4 regions of the Streptomyces sp. NPDC052042 genome follow, and region 2 is predicted to be linked to each of the others. Evidence: riboswitches for the same ligand, from Rfam matches in the RefSeq annotation. Region 2 holds a riboswitch; each other region holds the start of a gene.
What was found. A riboswitch is a leader RNA that binds a small molecule or an ion and turns the genes downstream of it on or off. The one in region 2 is predicted to bind cyclic di-AMP.
Positions count from the first base shown of each region.

Region 1: linked by a shared signal. The riboswitch ahead of ACIHCL_RS29480 (peptidoglycan DD-metalloendopeptidase family protein) and the one ahead of ACIHCL_RS07195 (NlpC/P60 family protein) in region 2 are both predicted to bind cyclic di-AMP.
Region 3: linked by a shared signal. The riboswitch ahead of ACIHCL_RS10115 (transglycosylase SLT domain-containing protein) and the one ahead of ACIHCL_RS07195 (NlpC/P60 family protein) in region 2 are both predicted to bind cyclic di-AMP.
Region 4: linked by a shared signal. The riboswitch ahead of ACIHCL_RS19190 (M23 family metallopeptidase) and the one ahead of ACIHCL_RS07195 (NlpC/P60 family protein) in region 2 are both predicted to bind cyclic di-AMP.

Region 1 covers NZ_JBIUBU010000023.1:101,076-105,280, forward strand. Annotated here, with positions in the region: gene ACIHCL_RS29475 (SGNH/GDSL hydrolase family protein) at 88-933, opposite strand; gene ACIHCL_RS29480 (peptidoglycan DD-metalloendopeptidase family protein) at 1,124-2,071, opposite strand; cyclic di-AMP (ydaO/yuaA leader) riboswitch at 2,077-2,231, opposite strand; gene ACIHCL_RS29485 (tyrosine-protein phosphatase) at 3,130-3,942, shown strand; gene ACIHCL_RS29490 (DUF6126 family protein) at 3,969-4,136, opposite strand; gene ACIHCL_RS29495 (helix-turn-helix domain-containing protein) at 4,171-4,205, opposite strand, start outside.
Region 2 covers NZ_JBIUBU010000002.1:427,573-431,777, forward strand. Annotated here, with positions in the region: gene ACIHCL_RS07185 (NlpC/P60 family protein) at 1-37, opposite strand, end outside; gene ACIHCL_RS07190 (hypothetical protein) at 393-746, shown strand; gene ACIHCL_RS07195 (NlpC/P60 family protein) at 883-2,097, opposite strand; cyclic di-AMP (ydaO/yuaA leader) riboswitch at 2,096-2,259, opposite strand; gene pcrA (DNA helicase PcrA) at 2,466-4,205, shown strand, end outside.
Region 3 covers NZ_JBIUBU010000004.1:147,948-152,152, forward strand. Annotated here, with positions in the region: gene ACIHCL_RS10105 (APC family permease) at 1-645, opposite strand, end outside; gene ACIHCL_RS10110 (hypothetical protein) at 1,048-1,365, shown strand; gene ACIHCL_RS10115 (transglycosylase SLT domain-containing protein) at 1,513-2,262, opposite strand; cyclic di-AMP (ydaO/yuaA leader) riboswitch at 2,267-2,451, opposite strand; gene ACIHCL_RS10120 (MIP/aquaporin family protein) at 3,438-4,205, shown strand, end outside.
Region 4 covers NZ_JBIUBU010000010.1:257,536-261,740, forward strand. Annotated here, with positions in the region: gene ACIHCL_RS19185 (PP2C family protein-serine/threonine phosphatase) at 73-1,167, shown strand; cyclic di-AMP (ydaO/yuaA leader) riboswitch at 1,531-1,682, shown strand; gene ACIHCL_RS19190 (M23 family metallopeptidase) at 1,694-2,944, shown strand; gene ACIHCL_RS19195 (aldo/keto reductase) at 3,128-4,072, shown strand.

The DNA of each region.
Region 1 (4,205 bases), on a different contig from region 2:
ACGGCGCACGAGGGGCGGCCGGACGGGGACGTGCGACGACGGAGCCCGTCCCTCCCCTGACGGGCGCCGCCGCTGCGGGAACGGTCCTCAGAGCGGCAGGAGATCCGGCCGCTTCGCCACGACGTGGTCGCCCGAGGACTCACCGCGCAGCCGTCGGCCGATCCAGGGCACCAGGTGCTCGCGCGCCCAGTGGATGTCGTCGCGACGGACTTCGAGCGTGCCGCGCGGGGCCTGCGCGGGCCACGGCTGGTCGGGGTCGGCCGGCACGTCGATCCCGAGGACCTGGGCGGCGCGCAGCGCGACCCTGGTGTGCCCCTCGGGCGACAGGTGGAGCCGGTCGTCGTCCCAGGCCCGCCGGTCCTGGACGGACCTCAGCGACCACAGGTCGAGGACGGGGCAGCCGTAGCGGTCGGCGATGGCCCGCACATGGGCGGAGTACGTGGCGACCTTGCCGCGCAGGTGCCGCAGCACGGGAACGCCCCGGGTGTCGAATCCGGTGGTGATCATGACGGTGCCGACCGCTTCGGTCAGTTCGGCGACCGCGCGCTCGAAACGCTCGGCCACGTCGTCCGGGTCGGTGCCGGGCCTGATGATGTCGTTGCCGCCGGCACAGAAGCTCACCAGGTCGGGGGCCAGTTCCTTGGCGCGGGGGACCTGTTCCTCGACGATCTGGTCGAGGAGGCGTCCGCGTACGGCGAGATTGGCGTACCGGAAGTCCGCGTGCGTGGGGCCGTCGGCGTTCGTCCGCTCGCCGGGGTCCGGAAGCCGGTCCGCGAGAAGCACCGCGAAACGGTCCGCCCAGCCGATGTAGGTACCGTCCGGTCCGGGGTCGCCGACACCTTCGGTGAAGCTGTCGCCGATCGCCGCGTACGACCCGATGAGGCCCTTCCGATTGATGACGCCACGTTGGAATTTTCTCGAATCGTCTGCCACAAGCGTCTATCCTGCACCGTCGAATGTGACCTACGCGACCGTAATAAGGGGTTGACGGATGGTGAGATAGACCACCCGGTCAGGACTCCGAGGGGGGAATAGGCGCCACGAGGGGGTGGCGCGTCGTCGTGACGCGCCACCCCCTCGTCGGGACCGGATCGGGCCTCTGCCGTCCGTCGGAGCGTTCGGCTCAGACGTAGATGCCGTGCGCGGCGAGGTAGGCGACCGGGTCGATGTCGGAACCGTACGCCGGGCCGGTGCGGACCTCGAAGTGCAGGTGCGGTCCGGTGGAGTTGCCGGTGGAACCGGAGAGGCCGATCTGCTGGCCTGCGCCCACGGACTGGCCCGCCGAAACGGAGATCGAGGACAGGTGCCCGTACTGCGAGTAGCGGCCGTCGGCGTGCTTGACGACGACCTGGTTGCCGTACGCACCGCCCCAGCCGGCGGTGACGACGGTGCCGGAGGCGATGGACTTCACGCTGGTGCCGGTGAAGACGGGGAAGTCGATGCCGCTGTGGCTGCCGCTGGACCAGTTGGATCCGGAGGCCCGGTATCCGGTGGTGTGGTTGCCGGGAACCGGGTGGACATAACCGGAGCCGGTGCTCGCGGCGGCCGGGGCGGAGGTCTTCGCCTTCGTGGCCGCCTGCGGCTGCGCCGGCGCGGGCTTGGCCGGAGCGGGCTTGGCCGGAGCGGACTTCTGGACCGTCGACGGCACCGAGAGCACCTTCGACGGAAGGGCGGAGCCCGCGCCCGCACCGGCGGACGCGGCGTGGCCGGACGCCTGGGAGCCGAGCGTCAGCTCGGTGCCCGGGCGGATCAGGTCCGGGTCGGCACCGATGGCCTCGCGGTTGTCCTGGTAGAGCTTCTGCCAGCCGCCCTCGATCCCGTGCTCGGCGGCGATCTTCGACAGATAGTCGCCGGGGACGACGGAGTACGTCGTGGCGGCGGCCGGCTCCTGCGCGGCCCGCTGGACCGGGACGGTGTGCGCGGCGGAGGCCGGGGCGGTCTGCGGCGCGGCGTGGGCGCCGGTGGCGCCGAGCAGCGGCAGGGCGATGATGGCGCCACCGGCGCTCACGGCGGCGACGCCGCGGGCGATCACGCTGGACTTGGTACGGCGGTGCTTACCCGGGATGGGCATGATGCGCTTCCTCTCCGGCGCCTACGAGGTGAGCTGTCGGGTTCGGGCTGGAGATGCCCGGCCGCGGCGAGCGCGACTTCACCCCGAGCCGACCGGATTTCACCGGTCGGCGGCCTACCTGGTTCCCCCGCTCCTGCCACGCGTCGAGTGGATGCGATATCCGGGCGGCGGCAGGATTAGGCGGTCCGTCCGGATTTGACGGTGACCGTAAGCGAGCCGGACGGCGAGAACAAGCCACTGACTCCCGGAAGGAATCCGGGACCGGGAATTCAGAACCGAATTCCCGTCACACTCCGTGGATCCGGGATCCTGAATTCCTGCGCCGCGCAAGGAATGCCCGAACGGCCGATCGGCACGCACGGTCACGGATATGATTCCGCTCACGAGCGGTGATCAGCCTGGGAAACCAAAACGGATATACATCAATAAATAGCCTCAATACGGACATCGAGTGGGCACCATGCGCGTCGGAGCCCCGGCCTCCCGCACCCGCGACGATGTGACAGAAATCCCGCCGCCCATGTCCCGGCAGGCACGAAGATCGGCAATTCCGGTGATCCAGAAGATAATCCCGGACACCCCCATGCACTGACCGCGCATCAGTTGACAATGGAATCCGGCCGCAGCACCTCGGGAAATCGCGCCCCCTCGCGAGCCGGCTCGATAAATGATCAGAAGTGCGCGTGACAAGAGATCAAAACCGCTTCGGCCATTTCCCGTCCTTCCGGCGGGGGCCACGTACCGAAGGGCTGTCCCATGCCCTTCATCGGTCAGCGGGCTTCAGGCCGCGTGGAAGCCCCCGGACGCAGCAGGAGCGAGAAGGGTTCGAGCCCGGCCCCGAGGCCGGTCCGGGGCCCGGGCTCCGCCAGGGTCACCCGGACCGCCCGCCGTCCGCCACGGGCCGTTGACCACGACCGACTTCCCTCGGGGACGGGCGGATCGACACGGGTATCGACAGCGGGGCGGACGAGATGATTGCCTGAGGAACCGATGTCGTATCGTCGCGGAAGTGGCCTTGTCGGCGACTCCCGCCGACGGCCGGACGCCCAGGAGTCAGTGTGACGCAGCAGTTGCCGCAGATCCCGTCGACGGAACCCGAGCTGACGGGTGTCCGCAACTTCCGTGACGTGGGCGGACTGCCCACCGCGGACGGCAGGCGGGTGCGGTACGGAACACTCTTCCGCAGTGGTCATCTCGCGCACGCCACCCCCGAGGACGCCGCCTTCCTCACCGACCTGGGGCTGCATACGATCTTCGACTTCCGCAACGCGGCCGACCTTCGGCTCGACGGCCACGACGTGGAGCTGCCGGGCGTACGGAACCTCAACATCCCGCTCTCAGACCCGGCGGACGGCGCGGGGTTCTGGCGGATGGTCCGCGAAGGCGACCTGGAGCAGCTGCGCTCGCTCCTGGCCGATGGGAAGGGGGCGAACCGGATGATCGCCTCGTACCGCGAGATCGTCCTGGAGCGCACCGCGGAGCACAGCCGGGTGCTGCACGCGCTGGCCGAGGACAGTGTTCCGGCGCTGATGCACTGCGCGGCGGGCAAGGACCGGGCCGGTCTGTCGATGGCCGTGTCCCTGCTCGCGGTCGGTGTCGAGCGCGACGCCATCGAGGCCGACTACCTGAAGTCCGATCAGGCGCACCGCCGCTACCGGATCCGCCGCAGCGACACCTCTGCGGACGGCATGTCGGCCGAGGTGCTGGAACTGCTCAATCCGCTCTTCGGCGCCCACCGCGACTACCTCGCCGCGGCGTTCGCCTCCATCGAGGAGACCTGGGGCGACACCGAGCGCTATCTGGCGGAGGGCCTGCGGCTGTCCCCGGAAACCCGTGAGCGGCTGCGCGACCGGCTGATCGAGACGGTCTGACAGCAGCCGCCCGGCGGTCGCGGTGGTCAGCCTTTGGCGGCCACCGCGAAGAGGATGTAGAGGAAGGCCGCGACGACGTGTCCGGCGATGAGGTAGGCGATCAGCCGGATCACGACGCCGCGCGGGAACTTCCGTTCCTGGGCTTCGTACTTCTTGCTCGACCCCAGCGGGTCGAAGTTCTCTGAATCGGACATGGTGGTCCTCTCTGGGGACCGGCCGGGGCCGGTCTCAGCGGCGGTGGATACCGTCGCCGAGGCACAGCT
Region 2 (4,205 bases):
TGTAGGGGCGCTGCTTGGGTTTCCGATGCGCTGCCACGGGGTCGTGCGTCCTTCCTGACGACTGCCCGCCGGGGACTACCGGCGGGCCCGCCCGAGACCCGGCGGCGGGGCACCGGAAGGGGAGCGGGCCGCCGCCGCGGTTCTCGGCGGGGCGACCGGCGCTCCGTCCGGATGCGGAGCGGGGGTGTGGCCGGTCGCCTGGTCAGGGACGCTATGCCCAGGGCACGGGAAAGAGTCGTAATGACGCTCATTGTCTGAATTTGACGCGACACTGTCGTCAATCGACCAGAGGAAGTGCGCCAGAGTCGGGCAATTGGTGCAGACACGAGTGAGGATCCTGGAACGTGCACCTGCCCGCCGAGTGGTGATATGGGCAAGGCTAGGCTGCGCCCATGGACGTACTCATTCATCTCCTGGTCGCCCTGCACATCGTCGGTATCGCCTCGCTGCTGGGCGGTTTCCTGACTCAGATGAAGGCCATGGGCGCGGGCACGGCCCGATTCGTTCCGGCGATGCTGCACGGTGCGCTCACGATGCTGATCACCGGCGTCGCGCTCGTCGGCCTCCACCAGGCCCAGGGCCACGAGGTGAACAACATCAAGGTCGGCGTGAAGCTGCTGGTCCTGGTCGTCATCCTCGCGCTCGTCTACATCAAGCGTGACGAGGAGAAGGTCGACAAGGGCGCCTTCGGGGCGGTGGGCGGGCTGACCCTCGCCAACATCCTCATAGCCACGCTCTGGGTCTGAGCCCCCGCCTCCGCCGCGCGGGCCGTTCGCCCCTGCCGGGCGAGCCCGCCTCCGGCGCGCAGGCCCCGCCGCCGCGCCGTGCGAGCCCCTGCCGGGTAGTCCCGCAGGGGCTCGCCGCCGTTTTCGGGGCCGTCGGCTACGCCGGGCGTACGCTGCCGTAGATCGGCATGTAGTAGATCGACTCCTCGCGCACGTTCGCCCCCGGCTTGGGCGCGTGGATCATCATCCCGTCGCCCTTGTAGATGCCGACGTGGCTGATGTCGTCGTAGAAGAACACGAGGTCGCCCGGGAGCAGGTTCTCGGTGGCGACACGGGTGCCCACGCCGACCTGGTCCCAGGTGGTGCGGGGGAGGTTCACGCCCGCGGCCTTCCACGCCGCCTGGGTGAGCCCGGAGCAGTCGTACGAGGACGGGCCGGTCGCGCCCCAGACGTAGGGCTTGCCGATCTGGGCCGCGGCGAAGGCGAGCGCCTTCTGCGCCTTGGCCGTGGTGCCCGTGCCCGTTCCAGTCCCCGTGCCCGTGCCCGTGCCGGTCCCCGTGCCCGTGCCGGTTCCTGTGCCGGTTCCTGTGCCCGTTCCGGTTCCTGTGCCTGCGTCGGTGTCCGTTCCGCGGGAGGACTCCTTCTCCGCGGCCCGGCGTTCCGCCTCGGCGGCCTGCCGCTCAGCGAGCTCCCTCGCCTTGCGCCGGGCCTCGGCCTCCTTCTTCCGTTCCAGCTCCGCGAGCCGCGCCTTCTCCTCCGCGGTCAGCTTCGACAGCAGAACGCGCGCCTCGCCCAGCCGCTTCTGGACGTTCCGCTTGCTCTCCCGCAGCGTGTCCTGCGTCTCGGTCAGCTTCTCCAGGCTCTGTACCGCCTCGGCACGCTTCTTCGCCGTCCTGGTCTGCTGCTTGCGGAACTCCGCTATCGCCTGCTGCTGCCGGCTGGTCATCCGCTCCAGCAGCTGGCTCTGGTCGAAGTACGCCTGCGGGTCGTCGGCCAGGAAGAAAGTCGCGCTCGGCGCGATGGTGCCGGAGCGGTACTGGGCGGCGGCGTAGGTACCGAGCGTGGTGCGGGCCTCGTTGAGCTTGTCGGCGCGCCTGGCCACCTCGTCCAGCAGGTCGTCGACCTTCGCGCGCTGGGTCGCGGAGGCCTCCTTCGCCCGGTTGTACTGCTGGGTCGCGGTGCCCGCCTGCCGGTAGAGGTCGTCGACCTGCTTCTGGACCTCCTCGATGCCCGGCCGTGGGGCGGGCGCGGCCGTGGCGCTCTGTGTGGAGAACAGGGTCACGGACGCCAGAGCCGCCGTCGTGAGCCCGACGGCCGGTCCGGTGGTGCGCACCCGGGTGCGCGGTTTGCGATGCGACGCCAAGGCCGGCATCTCCTTCCGTGGGCCGCCTGCCGGGTTAGCTGTCGGGTTCGGGCGGAAACGGAAGGCTGCCCTACGGTCCGCGTGGGGTAAGGACCGATTCACCCCGGTATGCATATGGGTCCCCGGCTCCGAACTCCCATGGCGGCAGTCCGGATTCGGCGAGGGCGCCCGCTTGGCGTGGTTCGCCTCAGGGGGTACGGTCGCCCGGTCCGAGCACGCTAGCCAACCCGTGGTGCCGCTGTGAAGGTCGATGTTCGATTTGTCCGATACATTTTCGTGACCTTCGCCGCGTCCGCACCCTCCGCGTGGTCGCGCGGTGCATCGCAAACCGCGCACCCGCCGGGGATGACGGGACGGCCCATTAGACTCGATGAGCGATGAGCAGCCTCTTTGATGACAGCTTCCTGGCCGGTCTCCAGCACGCGGAGGACGGGCCCCCGCCGCCCCCCGAGGACCTCGGACCCGAGCACGTGCCGGAGGATCTCTTCGCGGGCGTGTTCGACGGGCCCCCGCCACCCAGGGACGCGTACTACCGCGACGGAGCGCACCGCCCCGTCGTCGACCCCGCCGCGCTCCTCGACGGGCTGAACGACGAGCAGAGTGCCGCCGTGGTCCACGAGGGCTCGCCCCTGCTCATCGTCGCCGGAGCGGGATCCGGCAAGACCCGCGTACTGACCCACCGCATCGCCCACCTCCTTGCCACGCGCGGGGTGCACCCCGGCCAGATCCTGGCGATCACCTTCACCAACAAGGCCGCGGGCGAGATGAAGGAGCGCGTCGAACAGCTCGTCGGCCCCCGCGCCCACGCCATGTGGGTCATGACGTTCCACAGCGCGTGCGTGCGCATCCTGCGCCGCGAGTCGAAGAAGCTCGGTTTCACCTCGTCGTTCTCGATCTACGACGCCGCAGACTCCAAGCGGCTGATGGCCCTGGTCTGCCGCGATCTGGACCTCGACCCGAAGCGCTTCCCGCCGAAGTCGTTCACGGCCAAGGTCTCCAACCTGAAGAACGAGCTGATCGACGAGGAGACCTTCGCCGGGCAGGCCGCGGACGGCTTCGAGAAGACCCTCGCCCAGGCGTACACGATGTACCAGGCGCGGCTGCGCGAGGCCAACGCGCTGGACTTCGACGACATCATCATGACGACGGTCCACCTGCTCCAGGCGTTCCCCGACGTCGCCGAGCACTACCGCCGCCGCTTCCGTCACGTCCTGGTCGACGAGTACCAGGACACCAACCACGCCCAGTACACCCTCGTACGCGAACTGGTCGGCCCGGCGGGCGAGGGCGACGCCCCCGCCGAGCTGTGCGTCGTCGGTGACGCGGACCAGTCGATCTACGCGTTCCGGGGCGCGACGATCCGCAACATCCTCCAGTTCGAGGAGGACTACCCGGACGCGACCACGATCCTGCTGGAGCAGAACTACCGCTCCACACAGACCATCCTGTCCGCCGCCAACGCCGTCATCGAGCGCAATGAGAACCGCCGCCCCAAGAACCTCTGGACGAACGCGGGCACGGGAGCCGGGATCACCGGCTACGTCGCCGACACCGAGCACGACGAGGCGCAGTTCGTCGCCGACGAGATCGACCGGCTGACCGACGCGGGCGACGCCAGGGCCGGCGATGTCGCCGTCTTCTACCGGACGAACGCGCAGTCCCGTGTCTTCGAAGAGGTCTTCATCCGGGTCGGCCTGCCCTACAAGGTCGTCGGCGGGGTGCGCTTCTACGAGCGCAAGGAGGTCCGGGACGTCCTGGCCTACCTCCGGGTCCTCGCCAACCCCGAGGACGCCGTCCCGCTGCGCCGCATCCTCAACGTGCCCAAGCGCGGCATCGGCGAGCGCGCTGAGGCGATGGTCGAGGCCCTGTCCCTGCGCGAGAGGATCACCTTCCCGCAGGCGCTGCGCCGGGTCGACGAGGCGTACGGCATGGCGGCCCGGTCGGCCAACGCCGTCAAACGGTTCAACACGCTGATGGACGAGCTGCGCACCGTCGCCGAATCCGGGGCGGGCCCGGCGGTGGTCCTGGAGGCCGTCCTGGAACGCACCGGCTACCTCGCCGAACTCCAGGCGTCCACCGACCCGCAGGACGAGACCCGCATCGAGAACCTCCAGGAA
Region 3 (4,205 bases), on a different contig from region 2:
CGAGACCACCATCATCGCGGTGACCGTGGAGGTCGTACCGTTCGACGAGGCGACCTGGCCGTGCACCAGGGCCGAGGCCCCGCGCTCGGAGTGCGCGAAGCCGAGTACGGCGACGACGGCCGCGGCGATCACTTCGAGGACGAGGAAGATCCCGGTGATCCAGGCGTTGGCCCGCAGGTCCAGCAGACCGGCGAGGGTGGCCAGCAGCATGACGCCGGCGCCCGCGACGGAGGCCGGGATGTGCACCACCGGGGCGAGGTAGTCGGCCGTGCCCATGGCGATGACGGGCGGCACGATCATCACGACCAGCAGCGACAGCACGAAGACGAGCCATCCGGCCAGCCGCCCCGCCATGGTCGACACCATCGCGTACTCGCCCCCGGCGCTCGGGATCAGGGTGCCCAGTTCCGAGTAGCAGAAGGCGACCGCGATGCAGAGCAGGGAGCCGATGGCGATGGTGAGGGCGGTGTAGGTGCCGAGGCTGGAGAACAGGTCCGGTACGACCACGAAGAGGGTCGAGGCGGGCGTCACGCAGGACAGCGTGAGCAGTGTTCCGCCCACGACGCCGATGGAACGCTTGAGCTTCTGCGGGGTGGGGCCGGTCGCCGGCGCGAGCGCCTGGGGAGCGCTGAGCGTTTCGGTCATCGTGCATTTCCGATCAACAGATGCGAGGTGTGAGCACGGGAGCGGTATCGCCTCCAGACGAGGACGTGGTGAGTGGTTTCATCGCTCCCAGCGCGACATGCAATCCTGACGAGTTCCGTAGGTCAAGAGCTATTTACCTTCGGAATTCGTTGTTTTGGAGCAACGATTCAACGGTTCGATGTTAAAAGTGCGTCAAACTGCGGGAGTTCGGAGGGTGCGGGAACCGCAGCCGGCCCGGAAGGAAAGTTCCGCGCGTTTCGCATGGCGGACCGGGGGCAGCGCCCCGGAGCGCCCCGGAGCCGTCCGCGCGCGGGCCGTAACCCCTGGCGACGTGGCATGCACGGTCGGGCACACAGGTTCCCACGAGTCGCGCATCCGCGGACCCGGTGCCAGCCTGGACACATGGCTTGGGCGTCATGGACGACTCGTGGTGTGTTCTCGGGGCACGGCGGCGTGCTCACGGACGAGGTCGGCGTCCTGACCGGGGACCTGACCGTGCACACGACCTGGGCCGACGACACGGCTCAGGTGACCGTGCAGTACACGGGTGCGATCGACTGGTTCACCATGTCGGGCAGCCCCGTGCCCTGTCGTTCGGAGGAGGACAGCCGGCGCCTCCACGACGCGGCGGTGCACTCCGTCCGGGAGGGCTCGGCGGCGACGGTCCCCAGACCGCCGCTGCGGCGGCCGGAACGGCCGACGGGCAGCACCCTGGAGTGACCACGGGCGAGGCAGGCCCCGCCCGGCGGGCGGTGCGACGGGGGCCCGGTACGAGACGGGATGCGCCCCCACGGGGAGCCGTGCGGCTTCCCGAGGGGCGCATCCCGTCGTGTTCCCGGCCGGCGACCGGGCCGGTGCCGGTGTGCGTCAGTAGGCGCCGAAGACGTTGTCGATGGAGCCGTACTTGTCCGCGGCGTAGTTGCACGCGGCGGTGATGTTGGCGACCGGGTCGTAGCTGTCGAACACGGTGCCGGGCACATGGTAGGCACGGAACGTCGGGTCGATGACCTGGAGCAGACCCTTGGACGGCGTTCCGGCGACGGCGTTCGAGTCCCAGTTGTTGATGGCCCGGGGGTTGCCGGAGGACTCGCGGATGACGTTGCGGTGGATGCCGTCGTAGCTGCCGGGAATTCCATGCTTGGCCATGATGGCGAGCGATTCCCTGATCCAGCCGTCCAGGTTGTTCGAGTACGAGACCGGTGCGGCGGTGACGGTCGCGGACGAGGCACCGGAGGCGCCGGCGGCGGCCTTCGAGCCGGACTGGGCGCCTACGGCCAGCTCCATTCCGGGGTGGATCAGGGAGGGGTCGCTCCCGATGGTCTCCCGGTTGGCCTCGTACAGCTTCTGCCAGCCGCCCTTGAGGGAGTAGCTCTGCGCGATCTTGGAGAGGGTCTCTCCGGAGATCACGGAATGCGTGACGGTCGCGGCCTTCTGCGGGGAAACGCTGGTGCTCACGGCGGTCGACACCGCAGCCTTTCCGGTGGTGGCCTGAGTCGGAGCGGCCTCGGCGAAACCCGCTCCGATCAGCGGAAGCACCAGGGCGACACCGGCCGCGGCGACGATGCCACGGGTCAGCGAAGTGGACGAACGGCGACGGCGCGTGCCCTTTGCGGTCATGGTGAATTCCTCTCCGTCGCCTGCGAGGTGAGCTGTCGGGTTCAGACTGGAGATGTCTGGTCGCACGGGAATGCGACTTCACCCCGAGCCGTTCCGTATACCGGACCGGCGGCCTACCTGGTTCCCCCGCTCCTGCCGTCATGAGTGGTCGGTTTCTCGGACGGCGGCAGGATTCGGCGTTCCGTCCGGATTGACGGTGACCGTAGGCGAGAAAAGCGGAACGGAACAAGCCCTCATTTTTTGATCACAATTGATTCACTTGATCAATTCACGTAATTCTTAGTAACCCAGCTCACAGCGCGAACCCACTCCCCCTTGTGCGACAAGGGGAGCCAGGGCACGGCCCGGCTTTCCGGAAGGCTTGTGAGTGACTCACGCCACGAAGTGACAAAAGGGGCATTCCGCCTGGAGGCCAAACTCCCCAACATGCACCTAAGTCATTTTTTAGTTACCAAATTTGCAATTCGCTTCATACGCTCCCAAATTGGACATTTCACTCGTCCGGAGATAGCGAGCAGAGCTCTCGGGACGGCCCGGCACGCCCCCCGTCCGTGACTCACGGCCGCCTCGGCCGGTGAAAACGCGCAGGTCCGGGGGCCGGCGAGGGTACGGGGCACGGCGGCACCCAACGGGCCTCACTCCCTCCCTCACGCCGCCGGCGCACCTCGCGCAGACGGGCGGGCGAGGCCCGGAGGTCGGCCAGGGCGCGCGGAGCGGGGCGCCGTCGAGGGCGGCAGCCGTATGGCCCCGACGCCGCCCGCCGGACAACAGCGTCCCGCCGCCGTCCGGCGGGCACGCCTCCGGGTCCGAGCGCAAAGACGCGGCTGGTGAGTGCTCCCTGCCGACGGCCGCCCACCACGGCGTCGAGGCTCTCGTGCGCAGTCGCGGCCGTATGCGCGCCAATGGCGGATGCCTCTCCTCGCGCCGCACGACACCAGCCCCCCACCCTTCCGAGACCGGCCCGGCGTCATGTCGAGCACCCGCGCCTCGGGTCGCACGACACCCGCCCCGGGCGTCGTCCGCACCGTCGGGCACGTCGGGTCCCGCCTTCACACCAATGCCTCGCCCTCACACCAACGCCTCGCCATCGCAGGCGGAAGCGGAACCATGCATCTACGCTCATTTCTGGATCAATGCCGCCGACGGCCCGTGCCCTGACAGGAAGCGAGAACCCCATGCAGCGGCGCGTGTTGTCGGGCCTGGGCGGGGAACTCGCGGCGGAATTCGTCGGAACGATGGTTCTCGTCCTCTTCGGCTGCGGCGTGGTGGCCCAGGTCGCGGCCGGCGGTGCGCTGACCGAACCGCCGGGCGGACTCGGTAACCACGACAGCATCGCCTGGGCCTGGGGGCTCGGTGTCACGCTGGGCGTCTATGTGGCGGGGCGGCTGAGCGGTGCTCATCTCAACCCTGCCGTGACGCTCTCGCTCGCGGTGTTCAAGGATTTCCCCTGGAAGAAGGTCGCGCCCTATTCCCTCGCGCAACTCGCCGGAGCCTTCGTCGCCGCACTGGTGGTGCGCTGGAATTACACCGAAGCACTGGCGAGGGTGGATCCCGGACACACCATCAAGACGCAAGCGGTCTTCTCCACTCTGCCCGCCAACGGCAATACCGCGCTTCCTGTCACCGAATGGGGAGCACTACGGGACCAGATCATCGGCACCGCCATTCTGATACTGCTGATCCTCGCGGTCACGGATGTACTCAATACGGCGCCGGGCGCCAATATGGGGCCATTCGTGGTGGGGCTGATCGTGGTGGCCATCGGCATGGCGTACGGAACCAATGCCGGATACGCGATCAATCCCGCTCGCGACCTCGGGCCCAGACTTGCGAGTTTTCTGACGGGTTATGGGAACGCATGGCGGGACCAGTACGGGAATTTCTACTTCTGGGTGCCGATCGTGGGGCCGCTCGTGGGCGGTCCGCTCGGCGCCTTCCTCTAC
Region 4 (4,205 bases), on a different contig from region 2:
GTGTGGAAGCGGCTGAAGCGGCGCGGCGGACACGCCGGTGCCGGTGGCGTCGGCGCCAGACGGTTCGTGCGCATGCTGCCGATCCTGATGATCATCGGGGGGCTGCTGTTCGATCTGTTCACCCCGTCGGTCTTCACCGCCATTCCGCTGTTCGTGGCGGCGCCGCTGATCGCCGCGCCGTTCTTCTCGCTGTCCACCACCGTGCTCACCGGCATCGCCTCGATGCTGGCCGTCATCGCGCTCCGGCTGGCATCCGACTCGCTGCCGGCGGCTGTTCCACTGATCGAGCTGCTCACCCTGGCGACCGTCTCGGTGCTCGCGGTGGTGATCAACCGGGTGGTGTGGCGGAGCAACGAGCAGTTGGCCTCCGCCCGTGTCATCGCGGAGCGGGCCATGCGGGCGGTGCTGCCGAAGCCCTCCGACCGGATCGGTGGGCTGCATGTGGCGGCACGGTACGAGGCGGCGCAGGCCGACGAGTTCGTCGGCGGCGACCTGTACGCAGTGACGGACACCCCGTACGGAGTCCGGCTGGTGGTCGGCGATGTGCGGGGCAAGGGGCTCGACGCCGTGGAGACGGTGGCGGTGGTCATCGGGGCCTTCCGGGAGGCGGCCGAACAGGAACGCTCGCTGGAGGGCGTGGCGCGGCGCCTGGAGCGCGCGCTGGTGCGGGAGTGGGGCACCCGCCGGGGCGGTCCCGACGCCGTCGAGGGCTTCACCACCGCCGTGCTGGCCGAGATCCCGGCCGGCCTGTGCCAGGTGCGGATCGTCAACCGCGGCCACCCCGAGCCGATCCTGCTGTACCCGGACGGGAGGCTGGACGTACTGGAGCCCTCGATGCCCGCGCTGCCGCTCGGGATGGACCTGGGCGCGTGGCCCGACCGGGCGGACGCGTGGGAGCTGCCGCCGGGGGCGACGCTGCTGCTCTACACCGACGGCCTCTCCGAGGCGCGGAACGCGGACGGGGTCTTCTACGATCCGGCGGCCCGGCTGCGCGGGCGGATCTTTCCCGGGCCGGAGGAACTGCTGTCCGCGTTGACCGACGACGTACGGCGGCACACGGGGGGCGAGACGACCGACGATCTGGCCCTGCTCGCGGTCGTACGCCCCGCGGAAGGGCAGCCGGAGCGGCGCAGGACCGTCCGGATCGTGGGGCCGGACCCGATGTGACGGTCGGTCCGGCTGGTTCGGGCGGTCGGCGGGGTGCGAAGGGCGGAGGGCTCGGGGGCCGGGGCGGCCAGTCGGAGGGGGATCGGGCGGGCAGCGGTGTTCCGGAGGGGCGGGGAGTCGGCAGGGCCGGGCCTGCAACCGTCTGTAATCGAAAGGCGTCGCTCCGCATAACAATTGACGCAACGTCAGAAAATAGATAACGGTTGAGGCACGATCAACTCGTCTGATTACGCCCCGAGATGTCCATTAAAGTCCAGGCCGTGGGCGTGAACGATCGGTGGGAGCGGCTTGGAATCAGGGGCGGGTGTCTATTAACGTTCGATAACGCAGCGCGGTCGTCCCAGCCGTCGTCAGAGGCGGCACCGTGCGCGAGCGCCGAATTCCGCAAGGGAACCGGGGAACCAACACCCTGGGGTGAATCGGACATCCGGGTCTCGTGAGAGACGCGGAGCCCGTAGGAGACCTTCCTGCTCCGAACCCGTCAGCTAACCCGGTAGGCGAGAAGGAAGGAAAGGAGTGCGCCCCCGTGGCGTCCAACAAGCCTGCCCCCGAGGCCCCCACCCGGCTCGACTCCGCGTTCGGTGCCGACTTCGGCCCCGGTTACGGCGCGGGCCCCGGCTACGGCTCCGGTGCCGCCTACGGCTCCGACCACGGAACGATCGGCATGGCGGCGGTGCCCGGTGCCGGTCTCGGCGCCGTGGACCAGGGAGGCGAACCGGACGTGGCCGCCACCGCGGCCTTCTCCGGCGTCGACTTCCGCGTCGACGGCGACTCCGGTTCCGAGCGTGGCTGGGAGGAGTGGAACCCCACCGAGGAGTCCGTCCGCCCGGTGCGCGGCAGGCACCGCGTCACCAAGCAGCGCAGCGGACTCGCCCGCAGCTCCGCGGTACTCGGGGTCGGCGTCATCGCGGCGGTCGGTGCGGGCGGCATGGCCACCGCACAGGGCAAGCCGCCGGTCTCCATCTCCCTTCCCGACGCCATCACGGACAAACTGCCCGACGCCAAGTCCCTTCCCGGCGTGGGCTCCCTTCTCTCCGACGACTCCGAGAACGACGGAGCCGAGGCCGACACCGCCCCGCTCACCACCGCCGGTATCACCACCGCGGAGGCCGAGCAGGGCACGACCGACGCGGGCGAGGCGCTCCGCGCCCGTATCCTCCAGCAGGCCGAGCAGCAGCAGGCCGCCGCCGACGCCGAGGCCAGGGAGGCCCAGGAGAGGGCCGCCGCGGAAAAGGCCGCCGCCGAGGCCAAGAAGCAGCAGGACGTCGCCGAGGCCAAGGCCGCCGCCGAGAAGAAGAAGGCGGAGGAGGCCAGGAAGAAGGCCGAGGAGGAGGCCAGGAAGAAGGCCGAGGCCCTGCGGCTCGCCAAGCTCGCCGCCAGCTACGCCATCCCGACCAGCTCGTACACGATCACCTCGACATACGGGCAGGCCGGCACGATGTGGGCCTCCGGTCACCACACCGGCCTCGACTTCGCGGCGCCGACGGGCACCCCGGTCAAGGCCGTTCACGGAGGCACCATCACGTCGGCGGGCTGGTCCGGTTCGTACGGCTACCGCACGGTGCTGGAGCTGGAGGACGGCACGGAGGTGTGGTACTGCCACCAGTCCTCGATCGGTGTGGGCATCGGTCAGAAGGTCTCCACCGGGGAGACCATCGGCCGGGTCGGCGCGACCGGCAATGTGACGGGCCCGCACCTCCACCTGGAGGTCCACACCGCGGACGGCACGGGCGTGGACCCGATGTCCTGGCTGCGGGGCAAGGGCCTCAACATCTGAGCACGTCTCCGGGCCCGTTCGGGTCCTTGTGCGACCTGAGCGGATACGCGGTCCCCGTACCCCGAGACGTCGTGCGGTCCTGGCGACCCCAGCCGTCCGGCCGTCCGGGGGACCGTCCATCGGCCGTCCCCCGGGCGGCCGATGGACGGAATACCCGATCGACGGGAACACGTTGATCCACGCATGACTTCTCTTCGCAAGCTGGGCTCTTCCGATCTGCACGTCTTCCCGCTCGCCCTCGGCGGCAATGTCTTCGGCTGGACGGCCGCCGAGGCGCAGTCGTTCGCCGTGCTGGACGCCTACACGGCGGTGGGCGGCAACTTCATCGACACCGCCGACGCCTACTCCGCCTGGGTGCCGGGCAACGAGGGCGGCGAGTCGGAGACCGTCATCGGCAAGTGGCTCGCGGCACGCCCCGACCGCTCCGATGTCCTCATCGCCACCAAGGTCGGCTCCCACCCCTCTTACAAGGGGCTCTCCGCCGCCACCATCAAGGCGGCGGCGGACGAGTCGCTGCGCAGGCTCGGCAGGGACCACATCGACCTCTACTACACGCACTTCGACGACGAGTCCGTTCCGGTCGAGGAGATCATCACCGCCCTCGACGGGCTGGTGAAGGCCGGCAAGGTGCGGGAGATCGCCGCGTCCAACATCAGCCCCGAACGGCTCCAGGCGTCCGTGGACTTCTCGGAGCGCGAGGGGCTGGCCCGTTACGTCGCCCTCCAGCCGCACTACAACCTGGTCTCCCGCGACACGTATGAGGGCGCGCTCCAGGACACGGCCGCCCGGGCCGGGCTCGCCGCCGTCCCGTACTACGCCCTGGCCTCCGGTTTCCTGACCGGCAAGTACCGCGCGGGGGCCCAGGTGGAGAGCGTGCGTGCGGGCAGCGCGGCGAAGTACCTGGAGTCGGAGCGGGGGCGTAAGGTCCTCGCCGCACTCGACCGTGTCGCGCAGGCCCATGACGCGCAGGTCGCGACCGTGGCGTTGGCCTGGCTCGCGTCCCGGCCGACCGTCGTCGCGCCGATCGCCTCGGCCCGTACGGTCGAGCAGCTGCCCGCCCTGACGGCCGTCGCCGACCTCCGGCTGACCGAGAAGGAACTGGCCGACCTCACCGAGGCGTCCGCCTGACCGTTCGCCCGGCCGTCCGGTGGGCCTGACGGGCGGATCCCGGCCCTCGGCCGCACTCCGCCCGCGGCCCCGTTCCCGTCCGTGGCCGACCCCGCCGCGCGGGCGTCGTCGGCGCACTACCCGTGAACGCCCC